One region of the Streptomyces lothianensis genome, then DNA from elsewhere that is predicted to be linked to it. Evidence: riboswitches for the same ligand, from Rfam matches in the RefSeq annotation. Region 1 holds a riboswitch; the other holds the start of a gene.
The links. A riboswitch is a leader RNA that binds a small molecule or an ion and turns the genes downstream of it on or off. The one in region 1 is predicted to bind ZMP and ZTP.
Positions count from the first base shown of each region.

Region 2: it holds a riboswitch for ZMP and ZTP, as region 1 does, so the genes downstream of both, ACLF6P_RS27520 (bifunctional 5,10-methylenetetrahydrofolate dehydrogenase/5,10-methenyltetrahydrofolate cyclohydrolase) here and ACLF6P_RS22780 (glycine hydroxymethyltransferase) in region 1, are expected to answer to the same signal.

Region 1 covers NZ_JBLMKT010000066.1:49,487-52,884, forward strand. Annotated here, with positions in the region: gene ACLF6P_RS22775 (sigma factor) at 1-19, shown strand, start outside; gene ACLF6P_RS22780 (glycine hydroxymethyltransferase) at 1-1,470, opposite strand, end outside; ZMP/ZTP riboswitch at 1,518-1,604, opposite strand; gene ACLF6P_RS22785 (AfsR/SARP family transcriptional regulator) at 1,667-3,398, opposite strand, start outside.
Region 2 covers NZ_JBLMKT010000077.1:16,454-19,851, forward strand. Annotated here, with positions in the region: gene ACLF6P_RS27515 (SpoIIE family protein phosphatase) at 1-1,193, shown strand, start outside; ZMP/ZTP riboswitch at 1,211-1,309, shown strand; gene ACLF6P_RS27520 (bifunctional 5,10-methylenetetrahydrofolate dehydrogenase/5,10-methenyltetrahydrofolate cyclohydrolase) at 1,340-2,185, shown strand; gene ACLF6P_RS27525 (polysaccharide lyase 8 family protein) at 2,816-3,398, shown strand, end outside.

The DNA.
Region 1 (3,398 bases):
GAGGTCGATGCCCGGGTAGAGCGGGAAGCCGGAGAGCAGATCCGCGGCCCGGTGGGCCACCTCGTCCGCGACCTTGGCGTCCAGCACATGCTGCGCCTTGGAGGCCGCACCCGACTTGGTCACCCCCGGCACGGCGGCCGTGAGCACCGTGTCGATGAGCCCCGCGATCTCGTCCATCTCCGCCACACCCAGGCCCCGGGTGGTCAGCGCGGGGGTGCCGATCCGCACGCCGGAGGTGTACCAGGCGCCGTTCGGGTCCGCCGGGATCGCATTGCGGTTGGTGACCACCCCGGAGTCGAGCAGCGCCGACTCGGCCTGCCGTCCGGTCAGCCCGTAGGAGGAAGCGACATCGATCAGATTGAGGTGATTGTCCGTACCAGCCGTCACCAGCGTCGCGCCCCGGCGCATCAAGCCGTCCGCCAGCGCCCGCGCGTTGTCGACGACCTGCTGGGCGTAGTCACGGAAGGAGGGCTGACGCGCCTCGGCGAGTGCCACCGCCTTGGCCGCCATCACATGCGGAAGGGGACCACCGAGCACCATCGGGCAGCCGCGGTCGACCTGGTCCTTGAGCGAGTCGTCGCACAGCACCATGCCGCCGCGCGGTCCGCGCAGTGACTTGTGCGTGGTCGTCGTGACGATCTGCGCATGCGGTACGGGATCGAAGTCCCCGGTGAGCACCTTGCCGGCCACGAGCCCGGCGAAGTGCGCCATGTCCACCATCAGCGTGGCGCCCACCTCGTCGGCGATCTCGCGCATGATGCGGAAGTTCACGAGGCGCGGATAGGCGGAGTAGCCGGCCACGATGATCAGCGGCTTGAACTCCCGGGCGGACTTCCGCAGGGATTCGTAGTCGATCAGACCGGTGGAGGGATCGGTGCCGTAGGAGCGCTGATCGAACATCTTCCCGGAGATGTTCGGCCGGAATCCGTGCGTGAGGTGACCGCCCGCGTCCAGGGACATGCCGAGCATCCGCTGGTTGCCGAAGGCCGCGCGCAGCTCGGCCCAGTCGGCATCGGAGAGGTCGTTGACCTGACGGGCGCCGGCCTTCTCCAGGGCGGGCGCCTCCACCCGGTCGGCGAGCACGGCCCAGAAGGCGACCAGGTTGGCGTCGATCCCGGAGTGCGGCTGGGCATAGGCGTGGCGGGCGCCGAAGAGTTCGCGGGCGTGCTCGGCGGCCAGGGATTCGACGGTGTCGACATTGCGGCATCCGGCGTAGAAGCGGCGGCCGACCGTGCCCTCGGCGTACTTGTCGCTGAGCCAGTTGCCCATGGCGAGCAGTGTCGCGGGCGAGGCGTAGTTCTCGGAGGCGATCAGCTTGAGCATCTCGCGCTGGTCGTGCAGCTCCTGGCCGATGGCATCGGCGATGCGCGGCTCGACCCCGCGGATCACGTCCAGGGCGCTGTTGAAGGCGGTGGAGGCGGTGGAGGCGGAGGCGGAGGAGGCGGAGGGGGTGACGGAAGGATCGGTCATGAGGGTGGACCTCCGGACGAAGACGATGCGTACAGGTTCGTCGTACTCGGTTCGGCCCAGGCGCACGGCACACGGTTCATGGGCCGCTTCCCGATGGTTGACCCCATCCAAGCGCGCCAGTCACGGCCCGTGCGTCACCCTACCGCCGCACGGCCTGTCACGATCTCCTGTCCGGGATACGAACGCCCGGTGGCGATCACAGCCCGGCCTCCCCCATCCGGTGGTCGAGTTCGCGCAGGCGTTCGCGTACCGGGGCTGCCTCGTACGGGGAGAGCCCGCGCAGGAGGTCGAGTGCGCGTTGCAGGCTCTCCCGGGCCTCCTCGCCGCGGCCCGCGGCCAGCTGGGTCTCGGCCAGTTGGGGCAGGGTCTCGGCCTCGTAGATGCGTTCGCGGCCGCGGCGGAGTTCGAGGGCCTGTTCGTAGCATGCGATGGCCTCGTCGTGGCGGCCCGCGCTGCGGTGGATGAAGCCGAGGCTGTCCAAGGTGGCGGCCTCTCCCATGACGTCGCCGAGCGTGCGCAGCACGTCGAGCGCCTGGCCGCACCGCTCGCCCGCCGGTTCCAGCGCGCCCAGCTGGGCATGCCACCAGCCCGCGTTGTTGAGCGCCATTGCCTCACCGGCCCGGTGGCCGACGGCCCGGCAGTACGCGAGCGCCTTCTCGCTGTGTTCAAGTGCAGCGGAGGCATCCCCGAGCTGACCCACCAGCACGGCGATCTGGGTGTGGACCACCGCGCGGCCGACGTCGTCGCCCAGCTTCTCGTAGAGCCGCAGGGCGTGATCCAGGTGGGCCCGGCCCTCGTCGTGTTGCCCCAGCCGCGCGAGTGCCTGACCGAGACCGAAGTGGCAGTAGGCCAGGGCCTCCGGATCATTCAGGCGCTGCGCCGCCGTCAGGGCCACCCGGTGCACATCGATCTGCTCGGCGAGAAAGCCCTGCTGGTACAGGAAGGTGCGGCAGGCCCTCGCCAACTGCCAGGCATGTGTGTCGAATCCGCCCTCCGCCGCCCTCCGCACCGCGGCGGCGAGCGACTCGCGTTCGACCGTGAACCAGTCGAGTGCGGTGGTGGCGTCGGCGTGGCGGGTGACCGAGACACCGGGCTGCAGCGGTCCGGGCGTGATCTGGATCTGGTGATGCCGGTTGAGCAGCCGGTCCGCGCCGAGCGCACTGTGCAGATAGTGATCGAGCAGGCGTGCAAGGGCCGTATAGCGTTGCGCCGCGCCGAGTTGCGCCACGGCCTGCTCCTCGGCGTAGGCGCGCAAAAGGTCGTGCAGGGTGAAGCGGCCGGCCGCCTGATCCGCGAGGAGATGCACCTCGGACATCTCGGCCAGGGCCTGTTCCGCCTGCCGCTGTGGGATACCGGCCAGGCTGGCGGCGGCGGGCAGCGAGACCTCGGGGCCGGGGTGCAGGCCGAGCAGCCGGAAGACCGCCGCGGACCGGGCCGTCAGCTGTCCGCTCGACCAGGAGAACACGGCACGTACATCACTCGCGGTGTCGCCCGTGTCCAGCAGGTCGAGACGGGTGCGCGGGCCGCGCAGCTCGCCGGCGAGGTCGTCGAGTGAACGCTCCGGGTAGGCGGCGGCCCGTGCGGAGACGACCCCGAGGGCCAGCGGCAGCCGCCCGCAGGAGGCGATCAGATCGGCCGCCGCCTCGGGTTCGGCGGTGACGCGTGCGTCGCCGAGGCGGCGGACCAGCAGTTCGCGTGCCTCCGCGGGATCGAGCACGTCGAGCCCGACCAGGCTCGCGGGGTGGGTGACGGCGAGACCGGTGAGGCGGTTGCGGCTGGTGATCAGCACCGCGCAGCCGGGCCCGCCGGGGAGCAGCGGACGCACCTGCTCGGCATCGCGGGCGTTGTCGAGCACGATGAGCAGCCGGCGATCGGCGACCAGGCTGCGGTAGAGCGCCACCTGCGCCTCCGGATCGGCCGGCACCCGC
Region 2 (3,398 bases), on a different contig from region 1:
ACCAGATCGTGCCCGCGTTCGGCCCCAAGGCCCTGGCCCTGCTGACCGTGCAGGAGGGGCGCCTGCACGTCACCGGAAGCCGCGGGTACAGCGCCGAGCTGATGGCCCGCTTCGATGCCGTACCCCTGACCTCCGAGACCCCGGCCGTGCGCGCCATCACCACCGGAACGGCCGGATTCTTCCCCACCTTCGCCGACCTCAAGACGGCGTACCCGCCGGCCGTGCACCAGGACGAGATGGCCTCCTGGGCCTTCCTCCCGCTGATCGTCTCCGGCCGCCCGGTCGGCTCCCTCGTTCTCGCCTACGACCAGCCCCGCATCTTCCCGCCCGCCGAGCGCGCCCTGCTCACGTCCCTGGCCGGACTGGTCGCGCAGGCCCTCGACCGCGCCCGGCTCTACGACGCCAAGCACGCCCTCGCCCACAGCCTGCAGACCGGGCTGCTGCCGCGCGCCCTGCCGCACATCCCCGGACTGGAGACAGCCGCCCGCTACCGGCCCGCCGGCCAGGGCATGGACATCGGCGGCGACTTCTACGACCTCATCCCCTGCACCGACAAAACCGCCGCCGTGGCCATCGGCGACGTCCAGGGGCACGACCCCACCGCAGCGGCCCTCATGGGCCAGATCCGCACGGCCGTACGCGCCCACGCCACCACCGGCTCCCCGCCCGGCGACGTCCTCGCCCGCACCAACCGCCTGCTGTGCGAACTCGACCCCGGCCTGTTCGCCAGCTGCCTCATCGCCCGCCTCGACCTGCCCCACCACACCGTACGACTGGCCACCGCAGGACACCCCCCGGCTCTGTTCCGGCGGCCCGACGGCCGCACCGGCACCTTCCGCCTGCCGCCCGGCCTGCTCCTGGGCATCGACCCCGAAGCCGACTACCCCACCACCGAGATCCCCTTCCCGCCCGGATCCGTGCTCGCCCTGTACACCGACGGGCTCGTCGAGGCCCCCGGCACCGACATCGACGAAGCCACCACCTCCCTCGCCCGCCGACTGGGCACAGCACCCGCCGGAAACCTCGAGGACCTCGCAGACGCGCTCCTGGACCACGCCGAACGGTCCGCACCCCGCAACGACGACATGGCGCTGCTCCTCCTGCGCCGTACGAAGTCCGGACTTCGCCGCACGGAGCCCGGAGCAGCCGGAGCAGGGGGCAGCCCGAGCCGGGGGCCCGGGCACGGCCGGTGACCCCCATCGCATACCCTGGACCCGGCTGCGACTGGCGCAAAAAGGTGGAGCACCACCGGGGAGCAGCCCGGCACAAGAAGCCGACTGCACACCTGCCGCGCGCCTGGGCGATCGACACGACCAGCCGACGCTCAGGAGCACCCACCATGCCCAGCCCCCGCTACATGGACGGCACGGCCCTCGCCCGCGAGATCACCACCCGCACCGCCGCCCGCGCCAGGACCTTCACCGACCGCACCGGCAAGACCCCCTGCCTCGCGACGGTCCTCGTCGGCGAGGACCCGGCCTCCGTGACGTACGTGAAGATGAAGCGCAACCGCTGCGCGAAGGCCGGCATCGAGTCCCGTCACGTCCCGCTGCCCGCAGACGTCACCACCGAGCAGCTCGTCGCCGCGCTCAGGGACCTCTCCGAGGACCCGGACGTGCACGGCATCCTGCTGCAGCACCCGGTCGGCGAGCACATCGACGAGCGCGCGGCCTTCGAGGCCATCGCCCCTCAGAAGGACGTCGACGGCGTGACGATGACGTCCTTCGCCGCGATGGGCTTCGGCCTCCCCGGCTTCGAGTCCTGTACCCCCGGCGGCATCATGCGCCTGCTCGACGCCTACGACGTCGACCCCACCGGCAAGCGCGCGGTGGTCGTCGGCCGCAGCGCGATCCTCGGCAAGCCCGTGGGCCTGCTGCTGCTCGGCCGCAACGCGACGGTCACGTACTGCCACTCCCGTACGAAGGACCTCGCCGAGGTGACGCGCGAGGCGGACATCCTGGTGGCGGCCGTGGGCCGGCCGGAGTTCATCAAGGGCGCGGACATCAAGGAGGGCGCGGTGGTGATCGACGCCGGCTACAACCCGGGCAACGTGGGCGACGTCCACTTCGACTCGGCGGCCGAGCGCGCGAGCCTGATCACCCCGGTGCCGGGCGGTGTCGGTCCGATGACGATCGCCGTGCTCCTTGAGCAGACGATGGACGCGGCGGAGCGCCAGACGGCCTGACCGGTCCCTGTCGTCATCCACGCCTAGGGGGTGTCCGGCGGATCAGGCCGCCATCGGCCCACGGTGCCTGGAAAGGCCTGGTGAGCGGGGGTCTGGCGCTTCCACATGCAAGGCGGAGGAGGGAGGCGACGCGGAGCGAATGGGGTCTCCCCTGCTCGAACGGAGCGCAGCGGAGTTGAGAGCTTGGGGAAGAGTGACGACAACGCAGCAGGTGGGCGTGCCAGACCCCCGCGTCAGCGGCATGATCCGCCGGACACTCCCTAGTCGACGCCCAGCCGGGGATCCCCTTGCGCGGCCCGGACGGCGGCACCGGTGCGCCGAATCCCGGCGGCGTCCCGGGCGCGCCGGGCCGGTGTCAGCTGCGGACAGGCCGGTGGACCCTGCTGGGCGTAGAGGTTGTGCTGGACCGGCGTCTGCGGAGGCTGGGCGTGGTGGCTCCTGGTAGGGGTTCGGCAGCCGCTGCGACTGCGGCTGCGGCTGCGGCTGCGGCTGCGGCTGCCGAGAACTCAGCACATCCACGCCGCATCGAATGATCGAATCGATCACCTCCGCACGCCCTATTGAGCGTTTGAACGGACGCGTGCTAGAAACCGCTTGCCACCCCAGCCGTGCGTCCCTCCGGAGTTCTCCATGACGACGTCCTGGTCCCGCCGCACCTTCCTCGCCGCCGGCTCCGCCGCCTCCCTCGGCGCGTTCGCGCTGGGTACGCCCCTGTTCAGGGGGGTCGCGCACGGCGCCTCGGAATCCGAGTTCGGCACCCTGCGCGCCAAGTGGCGCACGCTGACCCTCGGTTCGGGCTTCAGCCCGAGCACCGAGCCCTTCAGGTCGAAGCTCGCCGAACTGGGCACGACCGCGGCCGGCTTCCGCGAGAGCATGGCCCCGGCGCCCGGCTCACTCTGGCCCGACCTCGACTTCGCCGACCCCGAACCCGACACCGACCAGGACTCGTACGGCTATTCCGGCCGCATGGCGACGAGCTACTACCGGCTGCGGACCATGGCCGAGGCCTATTGCCAGCCGGGCACCGGCCTCACCGGCGACGGGGCGCTCAAGTCGGCGGTCCTCACCGGCCTCGACCACCTCTACTCCCGCGTCTACAACGAGAACCAGGCACGCTTCGGCAACTGGTGGAGCTGGCAGATAGGTGCCCCGCAGGCTCTGCTCGACATCTGCATCCTGATGTACGAGCACCTGTCAGCAGGGCAGATCGCCG